Regions from separate parts of the Photorhabdus stackebrandtii genome, predicted to be linked through region 1. Evidence: predicted binding sites of a transcription regulator. Region 1 holds the regulator's gene; the other holds the start of a gene.

Region 1 (8,385 bases):
GTTCGTGAAGAACTTTGAATTTAGCAAAAATAGCCGTAAACCCTTGTCCAATGTATTGAATTACTTAATGTATCTATAGAGATATAGTAATAAAAAAACGTATTACATTTGTTCTGAGTAATACGTTTTTAATATTATTTAACTTTATTCTTATTTCTATAATTCCATACTACCAAGAATTAAAGTTACAGTAATGATGGATAATAACGTAGTCCATGTGATAATAGATGCCATTGCTTCATGGTCACCTCCCATTTGTCTGGCTAATATATAAGCATTGCCAGCACAAGGTACTGCGGAATATAGAATAGCAATATTGGCAGGAACGCCTGATGCACCTAAATATTTAATTATCAAGATGGTGATAAGTGGCATGACAACCAACTTGAGTATAGTTGCGTAGGAGATCGAAAGTAGCTTTTTTATATTCATACTAATGATCAATCCAGCGCCTACAGACATTAAGCTTAATGGTGTAGCTGCATTAGAAAGATAGATAAAAAGTTGTTTAATTGAGCCAGTAATATGAATGTTAAAGAAGTTTAGTAATACCCCAATGATTGCGCCAATGATCAGAGGGTTTTTAGCTAAAGCAAGAATAGCACTACTGAGACTTTTTTTGCTTCCACTACCATAATGATTCATCACCAATACGCTCATAATATTAGTGATAATTATCATATAGGCTACAAAAAATCCAGATAGTGCAACTCCTTCACTTCCGAATAGTGATTGTGAAAGGGCTATAAAAACATATGAGTTATATCTAACTCCACCTTGAAAAATAGAGGTAAATAGAGCAGGTGTAGTATTAAATAAAAATCTACCGGATAAAATAATAATAGCGATTATTATCGTGGAGCTTATTGTTGATATTATTGGGTAGAAGTTGTCAGCGCCAGAAAAATTGGCTTCACTAATATCTAAGACTAATAGAGCAGGAAAAAATAGATAGTAAACAAATTTATCTGAGAAGTTCCAGAAATTAGAGACATCTTTTATATATTTTTTGGATAAGAAACCAAGAATAATTAATAGGAATATAGGCAGAATTGAAAAGAAAACATTTAACATCTTAAGATCCTTCTAAATAGAGAAAACTCTATTTTCGATTTGGTTTAAATACCTATGATTCCAAAGGCTTGGTGAAATAAATACACGTTGCAACCAACGTAATGGTGTTCCTATATTATCGAATGTTGGTGTGAATTTATCTCTTGAATGTAAAGTGAACCTGTTGTCTATGTATATTAAGTCTCCAGGGTTAATATGTATTGCTACTGCATTTTCTTTAATCAAATTATAGAACTTTTCCAGCGCAATTTTAGCTTTAGTTGTACTTGCTGTGATCATACCGGGATAAAATACAGCGCTGATGTCGGGTAGTATATGATTTTCTGATATCAGCGGGACAAGATGGGTCTCTTCTTTCTTAATCAATGTGGATTGTCTCCAGCGGTAAGGTAATTTAATGTTGTACAAGGGGGCTGCTAATGTTTCTATGTCTTCTTTCTTTAATTGAGCAATGGATAAACGTGAATCGGATATTCGTGTCAGAGGGCCATTAGGATCGCTTCTGATTCCTGTAAGCAGTAAACCCAGGGGAGAAACATTATATCGCTCTAAATGTTTTAAAGCTGCGTTTTCAATATGAAAGTCAAGTTCAACATCAAATCCTAAACCCGTATATTCACTTTTCGATTCATGAATTGGAATAAGATTATTAATTAATTCCTTACCTTCAAAAAGCATCGAATAGGGTTCACCGATGAGTGACGCTATGCCTGTTAAAAGATTTTCGCTAATATTTCCTGATCTTGCTGAGGGGGTATATTGGTTTGGTGATGGAGAGAAAAATATTTCACAGTCTATTGGTGTATTCTTTAAAATTATGTATGGTCTGGGGTTTATAGATGCCCGCTGTTTATTTAGGGCTGATGTTATTCTTACCGGTAAAAAATACATCATTGCAGATCTTACTGCGTTAATATATAAATCACCCCCAGTAGGGTCATAATCGATTTTATTTAATGCTAAAAAGAGGTCATGTTTTTCTTGCGTAGTTAATTGAAATAAATTCTGATAATCCATTTATCATTCTCTTTAAAAAATAATAATGTTAATAACCGCAAAAACAAGAGTATGTTACATTTATTATTCGGTTTTAAAACTAAAATTAACAGATAGTGTGATGTTAATCACCTTAAATAACGGATTGTATTTGGTTGTTTTTTGAACTATTAGGGTGCAATAGAAATCATATTTACAATAGAGAATGGTTTCGGTAACTAGAACGTTTAAAAATCAATTTAAATAGATTGATATCTGGCGGACAGTTGTGTCTGAGTTACTGTTATACGTTAACAATTTTGTTAAATTGAGTTCTTGGATTCCTTTTATAAAAACATCATCACAATTTCGTATAATAAAAGGTTCCATTTTACCAAAAATTAATCAGAGATGAGTTATGGATGATACTCTACTATAGATAATTCCTATTGAGATGGATTTTTATATTTCACAACTGAATCAAAGCTATTTTTTTATTCTGTCTAATAATAAAAAATAAATCTAACTATACGAAATTATCTGTGTTTTATATTGTTAAGTTTTTATGGTTGTATTATTTTTTATCTTAATATTAATGTGGTGTATAACTATTTTTATATTTTTCTTGTAATGTGTTCTTTGTCATGTTTTGTAAAAAATTCCTTTTCTACCATTGATAATTCGTGGCATGAAAAATAATCTGTATATATGTTGATTAGGTTATTTTAATTTTCTTTTTCAATTGAAATTTTTATTTTACGTATAGATTTATATTTTGGGCTGTGATTTATTCTAATCAAAAAGTCATTAATTTTATGGTTACACGTAGTACAAAAGTCAGCATTAATCCAATCTATGATCAAAGTGTGCGTTTTCAATGATCTGCCTGGAATTTTTCTGGGATGAAAAAGAGATTAAGTTCAACATCATCATGCCATTTATTGTTTTCTAATGGCTTGTTGCCGCTGTCCTTATGTTTCTGGGCAGTGGTTTACCTTACATAACATTTGTGTTTGAAAGAGGTAACAATGAAGAAATTTAAATTGCGCACATTAGTGGCGCTGATGACAACTGTTGGTTTGATGAGTTCTGCCTATGCTAATAATACAGCACAACAATTGGTTGATTCACTGAGTCAATTAAAAGTTAATTATAAGGTTATTGATAATCAGGCGGGAGATCATGGCGTTAACTGTGCTGTACTGGGAGCGGACTGGGCCACTTGTAATCGGGTAGATATTACGTTAACCAATGGTAATCAGGCTATTGATTCATCTGATTGGGCGATTTATTTCCACAGCATCCGGCAAGTCCTGAGCGTAGATAATGAGCAGTTTAAAATTACGCGTATTACGGGTGATTTACATAAACTGGAGCCAACTGAGAAATTCACCGGTATTAAAGCGAATCAACAGGTAAAATTGCCTATTACCGGAGAGTATTGGCAGATTTACAGCACTGACTTTTTGCCGCGCTGGTATGCAACGTCAGGTGATGCGAAACCTAAAGTCCTTGTGAATACGGATACAGAAGATCTGAGTCAATTTTTATCTGTTTTCACCGGTGATCAATGGAAACGCACAACCGCGGATAACAACATTCTGATGACGTCTGAAAATCGTTATGCGAAGAATTTGCAGGTTAAAAAAATCGAGTCAGAAAAATTACGTGGGCAAATAATTCCGACACCAAAAGAAATTCAGATTTATTCAGAGGATGCTGATTTATCTGGTGGTGTAAGACTGGAATTTGGTGGTTTGAATGACGAGGCGGTTATTCTTGTCAGAAAACGTTTTACCGATCAAGGCATTAAATTAGAGAATAGTGGCTATCTGGTTGCGACTCAGATTGTCTCTTCAGATTTTACCGGTGAATGGAAGGTTAAAGGGGCTTACCGCCTGAGTATTACCCAGAATGGTGCTCAAATTGTTGCTTTTGACCAATCTGGAGTGTTTTATGGTCTTCAGTCTCTGTTGTCATTAATTCCTGTTGATGGCAGTGCGAAGATTGCTACTCTGACGGTAAAAGATGCTCCACGTTTTGAGTATCGTGGGGCTCTCCTTGATGTAGGGCGCAATTTCCATAGTAAACAAGCGGTCCTGCGTTTGCTTGACCAAATGGCAAGTTACAAACTGAATAAATTCCATTTCCACCTGAGTGATGATGAAGGTTGGCGTCTGGAAATTCCTGGATTACCTGAGCTGACGGAAGTTGGCAGCCAGCGTTGTCATGATTTGAGTGAAACCAAGTGTTTGTTACCACAACTGGGTTCCGGCCCTGATAACAACAATATGGGCAGTGGATCCTTCAGCCGTCAGGACTACATCGACATTCTGAAATATGCCAAAGCCCGTTATATTGACGTTATTCCTGAAATTGATATGCCGGCTCATGCCCGGGCTGCGGTTGTTTCTATGGAGGCCCGCTACAAGAAGTTAATCGCTCGCGATGATGTGAAAGGGGCGAATGAATACCGTTTGCTGGACCCAACCGATACCACCAGAGCAACCTCTGTTCAGCTCTATGATCGTCGCAGTTATTTGAACCCGTGTATGGATTCTTCAAAACGATTTGTTGAGAAAGTCATTGGTGAAATTGCCGTTATGCATAAAGAAGCTGGCTTGCCATTGGAGACCTGGCATTTTGGTGGTGATGAAGCGAAGAATATTCGTTTGGGAGAAGGGTTCCAGGATAAGAATGGTCCGATAGTACCGGGTAAGGGCATCATTGATAAAAGTATAGAAGATAAGCCATGGGCTAAATCTCAGGCTTGCCAGAAGTTGGTAGAGCAGGGGGTTGTGAAAGATATTGAGCACCTTGCCAGCTACTTCGCAATTGAAGTGAGCAAAATTGTGAATGCTAATGGTATTGAGAAGATGCAGGCATGGCAGGATGGCCTAAAACATGCTGACAGCGCTAAAGATTTTGCGACCAAACGCGTTGGTGTGAATTTCTGGGATGCGCTCTACTGGGGGGGCTTTGATTCAGTCAATGATTGGGCGAACAAGGGCTATGAAGTGATTATATCCAATCCGGATTATGTTTATCTGGATATGCCGTATGAAGTTCATCCACAGGAGCGTGGATATTATTGGGCGACCCGTTTTAATGATGAAGCCAAGATCTTTAGTTTTGCGCCAAATAATATGCCGCAAAATGCTGAAACATCCGTTGACCGTGATGGTAATGTATTTCGTGCGAAAAGTGACAAACCGTGGCCGGGCGCTTATGGGCTGTCAGGGCAAGTATGGAGTGAAACGGTCCGCACTGATGAGCAGATGGAATATATGATTTATCCTCGCTTATTACCGCTGGCAGAGCGGGCATGGCATCGGGCTGGTTGGGAACAGGATTATGTTCCAGGCCAGGAGTATAAAGGAGGGGAAACGCATAATGTTGATATTGATGCATTGGATCGTGATTGGACACGGTTCGCTAACCTGATAGGGCAACGTGAACTTGTCAAACTGGATAGGGCCGGGATTGCTTACCGTTTACCGGTACCTGGGGCTAAGGTAAAACGCGGTGTTTTGAAGGCCAATATTGCTTTGCCGGGGCTGATTATTCAGTACTCAACTGATGGCGGTAATAGCTGGAAGATTTATGACAATCACAAGCGTCTGAAGGTAAAAGGAAATGTGTTGATCCGTTCTGTCAGCCCGGATGGCAAACGTTACAGCCGGATTGATAATGTAAAGGCATGATTTTGTTTCATCAAGAAAGGAACCTCGGATAGGTTCCTTTCTATAGATAAAAAATTATCGGTTCAGGAATGAATTACTTTTCGTCATGTGCACTACTGTCTTCGCGGCAATTACCTGCGGAGCAATGACCATATAAATAAAGGCTGTGGTTTGAGAGTTTAATCCCATAACGTTCAGCAATATTCTTCTGGCGTTTTTCGATATGTTTGTCACTGAATTCAATGACCTTACCGCAGTCCAGGCAGATTAAATGGTCGTGGTGGTGTTGTTGAGTGAGTTCAAAAACCGATTTGCCACCTTCAAAATTATGACGGGTGACAATGCCGGCATCATCAAACTGATTCAACACGCGGTAGACAGTCGCGAGGCCAATCTCTTCACCGTTATCAATCAGTTTCTTGTAGAGATCTTCCGCACTGACGTGGTGGTATTCAGGATCCTGTAACACTTCCAGTATTTTCAATCGAGGAAGTGTTACTTTAAGTCCAGCATCTTTTAATGCCTTATTGTTGTCGGTCATGCGGATTCAGTCCTGTTACTCAGTAAAGTGAACTTAGCGATACTTCAAAAAGTACCAGTTAGTTATCAGGTTATGATTATAGGCATGGCTAATGAAAATGAAAACCACGTTAACCTTAACTATCATTACACATTTTGCCAGAATAATCATTTGTAAAACGCAGGAATAACCTTACTGTTTATCATGTTTAGGCTATTTTTTTGCCATTCTTCGTAATAAAAGAGCGGATATGAGCAGTGTGTTGACAAAAGCGATAGCTTTTGAACGTGATCCCACAGGGTGAGCAAAGCGAATGGCTACTCACCTACCGCGTATTCACTATTGATAAGAAATGGCCTGCACCAATATACGGCTATTGGGGTAAGTCCCTATCCAGCAATAATTTCCGCCAGACTCATCTCTTCGTAGATCTGTTTAGTCCAGGAATTAACGCGTTCTTCGGTTAATTCTGGTTGGCGATCTTCATCAATAGCCAGCCCAATAAAATGGTCATCATCAGCCAGACCTTTTGATTCTTCAAAGTGATAACCCGCCGTTGGCCAGTGACCAACAATAATTGCTCCACGGGGTTCAATAATGTCACGGATAGTTCCCATCGCATCACAGAAATATTCCGCGTAATCTTCCTGATCGCCACAACCAAAAAGGGCAACCAACTTCCCTTCAAAATCGATCTCTTCCAGAGTAGGGAAGAAATCATCCCAGTCACACTGAGCTTCACCGTAGTACCAGGTGGGGATGCCGAGCAGCAGAATATCGAACTGTTCGATATCTTCTTTACTGCTCTTGGCAATATCGTGGACTTCTGCAACGTCGGAACCCAGAATTTTCTGGATTTTTTTGGCAATATTTTCTGTGTTGCCGGTATCGCTGCCAAAGAATATACCTATAATTGCCATAAAATGATATAACCTCTTGTTTTATTTGTGTATTTCTGTTTGAGATATACGTATAAAATGTCAAAATCAGCAGAAAGATTCTGGTTGTATTAATAAAAAAACAAAATCCTATTCTGACCAAACAGCAAGGACAATTCTGTCAAATTTGTGTGATTTCCTTGCCTTCAATGCTATCAAGCAGTGATGTCACTTTCTGCTAACTGGGCCAGCAAAATTTGCTCAATGAGTTCACTGCGGCTGATATTGCGTTGTTGTGCAAGAAAGTTCAGCGCATCGACTGCGTCGGCATTTATTTTCAATTCCACACGACGCAGACCACGCACCTTATCACGGCGAAGCTGGTTACGTTTATTGACTCTGAGCTGTTCATCCCTGGAAAGTGGGTTGGTTTTTGGGCGCCCCGGTCTGCGTTCATTTGCGAACAAATCCAGAGTGGTGCGATCCATTTGTTCTTTTGCCATAAATTCAACTACTAAAGGGCGTATACCATAAAATATAGCACGCCATGATACCCCAGCTTCCCGTGTATCGCTACTGCCAGACAAAGATAAAAAGCCGTGTCACTGTTTATTCGTAAAGGATGTCCATTGCGTTTCGACTTTAACGGTACTGGTATTTTCTGCGGTACTCTATTGGTGTTAACCCATTCAGTTTCTTAAATAATTCTCTGAAGTAGCGAGTATCTTCATAGCCAACTTCATGGCTGATTTCTTCTATGGTCTTGTTCGATTTTTCTAAACAGTATTTTGCCAGGGATAATCGAATTTGCTGGATATATTGAATCGGTGTCTGGCCGGTCGCTGTTTTAAAGCGTCGCTTCATCTGCCTTTCACACAAATGAATTTTATCTGCCAGATCGCCGACTGATAATCTGTCTGATGGGGCTGAATGCATCCAATCCTGTAGTTTGTGGATTAATGTATCTGAGTGCTGGCGATATGGTACAAAGCTTGCCAGCGTATGTGGGGGGATGCCTTCTATGTCACCAAATATCAGTTGGCTACAGGCTTCTCTGGTATTTTGACCATATATCTGTTCAATAATATGCATCATCACATCATTGTATTCATAGGTGCTGGAAGTACAAAAAATATTGTTATCGCTGGTGACTTTTATTTCTGAATGTAACTGTACTTGCGGAAACATATCCTTGAATAAGTTGGTAAATAGCCTGTGTGTGGTGGCTTTGCGGTTATTGAGTAAATTAGCTTTA
Region 2 (8,385 bases), on a different contig from region 1:
GATCCCAAAAAATATATTATTATATTCATTACCTGAATGACTATTCCTCCTGATATCGCCTCCCACATTAAGAGAAAACTTACGACAATTCTTGCTAAATTTGCCGGGAACGGGTCAACAACCAAATCAGATAAATTCCGCCAACGAGCCCCGTCATAAGCCCAATAGGGACTGCCGCTCGTAAAGGTAAAAGCTGCGTAAGCAGATCAGCTGACAGCAAAAGACAAGCACCCATTAGCGCGGCACTGATAACCGGCATATTTCTCGAACAGGTCAGGCGAACCACAAGCTGAGGGGCGGCCAAAGCAACAAAAGCAATCGGCCCTGCGGCGCCAGTGGCAAGAGCCGCTAAAACCACAGCGCAGAAAATCATAATAAGACGAACGCGTTCCACTCTGATACCGAGCTGACAGGCAATATCATCCCCCATCTCGATAATGCTCAGTTTCCTTGCCATAAAAAGAACCAAAGGCACCAGCAATACAACCCCGGTTAAAACAGGAAAAACATGTACCCATGTTCGGGCATTAAGTGATCCGGCAAGCCACAAATTTGCCATCACGGCATTATCCAGATTTCCTTTTACCAGTAATAAGCCATTCAGGGCACTTAGCACTGAACCCACACCAATCCCCGTCAGGATAAGGCGATACCCCCCTATTGCGCCGGATTTTAAAGATAACAGATACACTACCGCCGCAGTCAGGGTTCCTCCGGCAACAGCAGCAATCGCTATTTGCACTGCATTATTATCAAATAAAACTATCTGTATAATCGCCCCCGTCGCTGCACCGACTGTAAAACCAATCACATCCGGAGAACCTAACGCATTTCGGGAAATAGACTGAAAAACCGCACCAGATACCCCCAGTGCCGCACCAACAAAAATTGCGGTTAACACGCGGGGCAAACGAATATCCATGATGATTTTTTCGCTGACAGAACCGGAACCCGGCCCCCAAAAAATAGTGATAATTTGTTCGATTGTGATATTGAATTTGCCGATAGTCATGGAAAAAAGCGCTAATACCATAATCAACAGCAACATGGCACAAATCACCATAAGATTTCTGGGAACGAAAACAAGAGACACTTTTCCTTGTCGCCAGACCTTACCGGAAATATTAACCTCAGTCTCGCCATAATTCCGTTTGCTCATAGTTGGACAATTTTCCATTTTCTGACCAGGAAAACAAAGAACGGCCCTCCGATTAGCGCCACCATAATGCCAACACTAATTTCCCCAGGATATCCTACGACTCGCCCCAGACTATCAGCAGCTACCACCATAACGCCAGATATCAGCATAGAATAAGGAAGTACCCAACGATAATCAGGCCCTGCAATTAAACGGGCAAAATGAGGGGCGGTCAGGCCGATGAAACTAATGGGCCCCGCCGCTGCCGTGGCACCGCCAGATAACATAATGATGGCCAGTGCAGACAGAATCCAGACTTTGGTTTGGTTAACACCCAGCGATTTTCCCAGATCATGACCAAGCGCTACCGTATCAAGAGACTTTGTCAGCATTAAAGCAATTATCACTCCGGAAGCCGTCAGTATGGAGATAGGGAAAAGCACCTCATAACCTCGCCCTTGAAGTGAGCCCACCACCCAGTGCCGGAATTGATTAAATACCTCATCTTCGCTGTTTATGGTGATAATCTGGGTGACAGCAAGTAATACAACGGACAGTGCAGCGCCCGCCAATACCATTCTTACCGGGTTCAACCCATGCCGGATCCCCCCGAGCAGATACACGCCACAACCTGCAATTGTCGCCCCTGCCAGACCAAACCACATATAGCCAATAACATCGGAAATGCCCAAAAAAGCAATTGCCGAGACAATGGAAACCGCTGCCCCAGCATTGACCCCCAGAATACCCGGATCAGCCAGTGGATTACGGGTAAGCGCCTGCATAATGGCACCCGCGACACCCAATGAACAACCAACGATAATCGCCAGCAAAGTACGAGGCACTCTCAGATAACGAACCAATAAATGTTCACTATTGGCAGGGTTAAAAGCGGTGAATGCCTCCCAAGTGACTTTAATCGTGACAGGGCGGGTCCCGACAAAAAGACTAAAAACTGAAAATGCCACAAGTAATAACCCGCAAATCAGCAACCCTTTTCGCTGAAATTTGAATTGCCGGTTATCGGATTGCGCAACAGAATTAGCAACTGAAAAAATCAATTTTTTCATATCCAACTCAAACAATTGCTAAGTTATTTCGCTTTCTGCTTAATGCCAAACCGTTTAACAATGCTATCGGCAATTTCTTTTGCACTGTAATAGTCAATTCGAAACGAATTCACACCAAGACCATAAACTTGTCCTGTTTTGACCGAAGCCAAATTAGCGAGTACAGGATCCTTTAAGAATTCAGCCGCTCTGTGCTCTCCTGCACTTAAAAGAAATGTTGTGGGCGCAGTTAACTGCGTAATATTTTCATATTGTGCCCAAACAAAGTCCCCGGTTTTATTTGCATTATTATGCCAGGCAGGATCTGCCGACTCGATAGTAAACCCAAGCTGTGAAAGCAGCAAAGCATGTGGGCTTATGCTCGTTGATATGGGGTTAATGGTTCCTGGCCCTGCATAGCTGATAATATTAACCTTACCTTCAGGGATGGCAATTTTTGCCCGGCATTCAGCAAGATAATTATTAAAACCAGTAATTCTGGCCGCAACTTTATCTTCAAGCCCTGTCGCCTTGCCTAATTCAGTCGCCAAATCCTGCCATGTCTGTTTACCATAATCTAAGATAATCGTGGGCGCGATTTGTTTAAGTTGTTCTACCTGAGCATATGCGGAATCAGCGCCGCTCACAGAAACCACGATTAGATCGGGCGCGACAACATAAGCCATTTCCAGATCGATATTGCCGGCTGGCCAGAGCTTTTCAATTTTCCGCTCTTGAGCAACGTTGTCCCATTGAGCGAAAAATTTCCCATTCGTGGCCGTTGCACTCGCAACCACAGGCGCGTCAATTGATAACAGTATTCCGGTTATCGAAACAGTGGTCGATAAAATACGCTGGGGTTTCGTCGGAATAGTGGTGATAGTGCCATCAGTATTTTTAAAATCTCTTGGCCAGGAAAGGCTTTCTGTCTGAGCTGCATTTTTCGTGTTTGCAGCATAAACAGTCCCCCCAAATAGAGTGACCAGAGTAATTACCAAGCCATATACAAGGGTTAACATCGATTTCATTCTGGCATTCTCAGACAGTGATTGTGGATCTGCGATGCAGAAACCTCGCATACCCATTCAGATAATCCAAAGTGGACGTAATGTATCATTTTGTCTAATATCCGACAATGAGATTAATAATGATTATCATATACAATAACGTTGATCACGAAATACGTCACATTCTTGTTGTATCGCACAACAAATGTTTCATTTTCTCAGATATAAAACCAATTCAGATTTCAGCCAGAAACAATCAACGAAAAATGGTGATCAAACAGGAGAATGAATGTCATGGGAATAAATGGGCAATTATGTGTTGGCTTGTTCAGACGGGAATATTGTGACTCAACATTGCGTGAACACCTATCACAAACATAGAAGAAAATTTTATCTACTTTTTACTTTTTATTCTATTTTTCTATGATGAATCCATAAGGTTTACCCAATGTTAAACATCACTCAAACTTCTAGCTGGATGCCATTGACGCAGGCACAACAATATTACTGGCACGAGTTCAGCCTGCATTCCGAAAAAGTTGTTTCGACTGTCGCTCACTATCTTGATATTCAGGGTAATGTCGATCAAGAGGCACTTTGCAAAGCAATAACGATGGTGATTAGTGAAACAGATGTGCTCTCTGTCCGTTTTAAACGCCTTGAAGAAGAACGGCTTCCTTTACAACAACCGAATCAAGCCGCTACACCACAGTTAAAATTCATTGATTTACAGACACAGCCCGATCCCTTCAACACAGCGTTGCAACTTATGCGAGCCGATGTGGAATCTCCGCTGAATTTATTAACGCAACTGCTATCCGCTCAGTGGCTATTTAAATTAAGCGAATCTCATTATCTCTGGTACAACCGGGCTCATCATATTCTCCTTGATGGATTTGGTATGGCGCTCATTGAACATCGTTGTGCGCATTTCTATTCGTACTATCTTGGTAAAGCCAGTGCCGATGCTTCTTTTCACTCACTCAGCAGCTACCTGACTGAAGAACAAGAGTACGGTAACAGCGAACAATATAAAAAGGATCGCTTATACTGGCAAAATTATCTTTCATCCGCGCGCTTTCCAACTGTGGATATCGCCCGTGCCGACTATAGCACCAAACACCATTACACCAGTTGTGCGCTCTCCGGGGATATTGTCACAGGCTTAACACATTTATCGGCTGATACAGGTATCGCCTGGCCTGATCTGTTAGTGGTGCTTTCAAGCATCTACCTGCTTCACTATTTCGCTACACAGACACAAAATGGTGAATATTCAATGCCGTTATGGCTCCCCTATATGAATCGCCGAACCCGTTTCAGAACCAATACACCGGCATTAATGACGAATATCCTTCCCTTATTGATAAACACCAATCCGGATGAGACATTAGAAACCTTTTTGAAAAAAACAATCAACGCGCTTCATACTCAACGGACTCATGCCAGATATCGTATAGAACAGATCTTTTTAGATCATCAATTACCTCAAGATACCCGTTATTTATTTTCGCCACTCATCAACGTGTTACCTTTTGACTCTCCCAATTTTTTCGATTGCCAGGTTAAACGCCATATACTCACCAGCGGGCTCTATGATTGCTTTAGCTTTAACATTATCTATCGCGGGAAAGTAGATGCTGGAGAATTAATTGTTGATCTTGATGCTGATTCAGCAATGTTTGGTAAAGAAGAGGTTGAAAACCATCAGAAAAATCTGACTGATTTTCTACAAAAAGTGCTCACAGGAAACTCGCTTTTCCTGCCTGTAAAAGCGCTTTACTCATAGAATAAAAAATAACTTAATATATAAAGAACCGGGTCAGACTCCGGTTCTTTAGAAAAACAGGTTAAATACTTTGTGAAAGCAAAGAAGAAACCTGCCGGGCATTTCTGCATTTAACTAACAGCTGAGGCGTCAGAATAACACCAAATTTTTCAGTGAGACGCCGAGCGATTTCTTTGAGATGCGAAGGCCTTAATCCCAGCGCTAAAAATTCAGAATCTTCATTCAAACCAGTTAACGGCTGCGCACCAATGGCATGCAAATAAATGCCGAGGATCGATTGGTAATGTTCATCCTCTGCGCTGTTATTAACGCTTTGGTTCTCCGATATAACAGACTTTTTATCCGCCAAATTATCCGGCTTCGGTTGCGTAAAGAACGCCCTGATTTGGTGTCGATCTGTTTTACCGTTTGCAGACAAAGGAAACGCCTGAATATGAGCAAAACGCGTTGGTATATGAGAAACGGGTAAAAGCCCGTGAGAAAAATCCCGCCATTCTGAGGCGAGAATTTCCTGACCATTTAGCGTCGTATACATAGCACCTAATGTTGCATCGCCATTCTGCTCATTTGGATAATCAACGACGACAATATGATTAATTTGTGGATGTTTACATAACTCACTTTCAATATCAGGCAGAGACACCCTAATTCCCCGAATTTTGACATAACCATTTACTCTGCTGGCAAAAATGATGGTGCCATCTTTTCGGTAATAGCCCTGATCCCCTGTTCTGAATGCTCTTAATTGTTCACCTGTAGGCGAGGTGATAGTGACAAAATCTTTTTGCACAACAAGACCATCTTCCAGATAGCCTAAGGCAAGATTGACTCCCGTAGTATAAATCCGGCCAGTCACAAACGCCGGGCAATGTTCATTGATATCATTACAGATAAAATATTGAGTCGCAGGCAGGGGTTTACCATAAGGAATAAGGCTGACATCCTCTGACGTAATTTCATGCCATATACTCCAAATCGTCGTTTCAGTCGGCCCTCCCAAAGAAAATAACCGAGTATCAGGATACGTCGCTCTAATTTCCTTGATGAGAGCAGGCTTAATATAATCACCGCCCTGCGCTATCAGTCTGAGGGAAGAGAGAGAGCCCCCATTTTGGCACGCAATTAACATTTCTAAAATCGCAGGCACTGAACACCAAATAGAAACTTTGTGCTTCGAAACCAGCCGATTCCAATGGATAGCATCTTTCTCTGCATGGGGTTCAGGGATAACCAGCGTTGCGCCAACAGTCAGTGATGCAAAGAGGTCGAAAACAGACATATCATGATGTAATGGCGTAACGGAAATAAACACATCATCCTGTTTAACCTCCCATTTATTCAGCGTTTGCCCGATAACATTAGATGTTGCCTTGTTATTGAGCACCACACATTTGGGCTTACCCGTTGTTCCCGAGGTATACAGATAATAAGCGGGCTCAATGCTATGACTCAGTGATGATAAAGTCTCTAAGGGAAGTAAAACGTTGTCAGAAACCGATGTGAGCAGCGTCTCCAATGTGACAGCTTTATCACTATTAAACTGTCCAGTACTCACAATGAGATCAGAATGGCAATTCGTTAGCAGATAATCCAGACGTTCAGAGGGAGAATTTACATCAATAGGCACCCAAATAATCCCCAAAAGCGCACACGCCATTGTTACCATCACATGTTCAGGACTACGAGGTAAACAAATCGCGACCACACTGCCTTTACGCATTCCACAGCGATTCAGGTTATTCACTATCTTTTGAACACGTTCCCCCAATTCAGAATAGGTAATCTGCTGCTCCCCACAGATAATAGCGGTTTTTTTTAATTTTCCCGTCAATAGGTTATCCGCAATACGAGACAGGAAATTTGAACAGATAAAATCACTGTCATTACCATTATCTTTGTAATGGTGATAATCAATCACCTCAGAAAAATCCACAGCGAGTTTTTCCTGACGGCAGATCAACGTTATTGCCTGAGTGATGGTTTGTAAAATATCCTGCACGATATTTTTTTCCAGCGCTTTTTCTGCATAATCAATGGATAACACCAAATTTTTATTCTGGTCCAGGGACAAACGAATATCCATCGCAACTTGCGGTGTCTGCGTTAATCCATCATAAAAAGAGATATCACCAGATGCAGGCAGTGTTTTCCATGACAAACCATTCGTTAACACAACAGGTAGCGCTAAACCTGTCTGATGTTGATTGAATATCAGTCTGTTAATATCAACGCCGGAAAAATCCAGATGTTCCAAAGAGGCAAAAATATCATTTTGAAAAGCTGTCGCTCTTTCTAAAAATGGCGCCTGATTCCTTTTAAAACAAACAGCGACAAATGAAGATTCATTACTGAACTGCATTTTCTGGGTGGGAATAGCAACGGGAACACCGAGACATAACCGACTATCTTGTGTCCAAAATGACATTATTTCCAGGATAATAGTAGACAAAATCGTATTTTGAAACAGACCATAAGATGAAGCGATTTTAGACAAATGATTCAACGTCGCGCTGGGAACGGTGACCTTCTCCCTTCTGTAGCGAGAGGATTTAATCGATTCTGGAGGTCTCTTCCAAGGTAACGTCGGTGGGCCGGAATATTCTTTCAGCTTTTCTGACCAATATTCAGTATCACTTTGCTTTTTCGAGTCAGAAGGCGGTTGAAGCAAATGAGCGATATTTCCCGTTGGCCTGGATCTTTTCCACTCATTCTCATCTTCCTCAAACAATTTAAACAAGATGAAAGAGATAGCGCTGCCATCCAAAATCAGTGCATCAAAGCTCACGAACACCACGGTCGTAAAAAAGTCATTATCCTCATCTTCTGGCTTTGCCAATTTAATGACCCAAATATGCCAGGGAGAGCGAGAAAGATCGTGGATTTTATGAGAATACGCCTGCCTCATCTCATCTATCTTTTGATAAGCCGCTGAACGCGGGATAGCAGTGAAATCAATTTCATCAAGATTCAGGATAATGGCATCGGAGACATGTTGAACCAATGAACTTTCATCTATATGGGTACGTAACGCATCATATTGCTGTACTAATTTGGTGAGCCGGGTCCTAATAACAGAAAACTCGATATGACCTCTGAATTCCCTGAAATCATGCATGGCAACACCACCCAGTGGTAATAGTTCACTTCGTCCTAGCAGGTACGCGCGTTGTAATGGTGTTAGTGCGGTATCCATGATATTTCCTCAATTTTCGATTGTGAGAAAGCGCAGAATCTAATTAATTAACAAGCTAAACATTTAACCTCTTTCAAAAAGAAAGATTACTTCTGTCGATTAAGGATTTTCACTAGTGCCTCAGCCGCCTTTTCAGCCGCTCCCCGCGATCTCAATGTCATTGTCTGCGCCAGTGCATTTAATGTTTGATGAGCCTTAATATCTTCAAT

The links. The regulator Fur, encoded in region 1, represses iron uptake genes when iron is present. The targets are predictions, from matches to a motif close to ATAATAATGAGAACNACTATCAA.
Region 2: a site for Fur is predicted at 3,323-3,345, ahead of fepB (Fe2+-enterobactin ABC transporter substrate-binding protein). Genes of this name have one in related genera too.

What each region holds. Positions count from the first base shown of each region.
Region 1 is NZ_PUJV01000014.1:65,766-74,150, forward strand. It holds gene C5470_RS13345 (cupin domain-containing protein) at 1-18, shown strand, start outside; gene C5470_RS13350 (AEC family transporter) at 157-1,074, opposite strand; gene C5470_RS13355 (TauD/TfdA family dioxygenase) at 1,087-2,091, opposite strand; gene C5470_RS13360 (beta-N-acetylhexosaminidase) at 3,078-5,753, shown strand; gene fur (ferric iron uptake transcriptional regulator) at 5,827-6,273, opposite strand; gene fldA (flavodoxin FldA) at 6,642-7,172, opposite strand; gene ybfE (LexA regulated protein) at 7,346-7,633, opposite strand; gene C5470_RS13380 (GlxA family transcriptional regulator) at 7,773-8,385, opposite strand, start outside.
Region 2 is NZ_PUJV01000004.1:147,400-155,784, forward strand. It holds gene C5470_RS05180 (FecCD family ABC transporter permease) at 95-1,159, opposite strand; gene C5470_RS05185 (FecCD family ABC transporter permease) at 1,156-2,208, opposite strand; gene fepB (Fe2+-enterobactin ABC transporter substrate-binding protein) at 2,232-3,272, opposite strand; gene C5470_RS05195 (condensation domain-containing protein) at 3,643-4,983, shown strand; gene C5470_RS05200 (amino acid adenylation domain-containing protein) at 5,045-8,176, opposite strand; gene C5470_RS05205 (condensation domain-containing protein) at 8,263-8,385, opposite strand, start outside.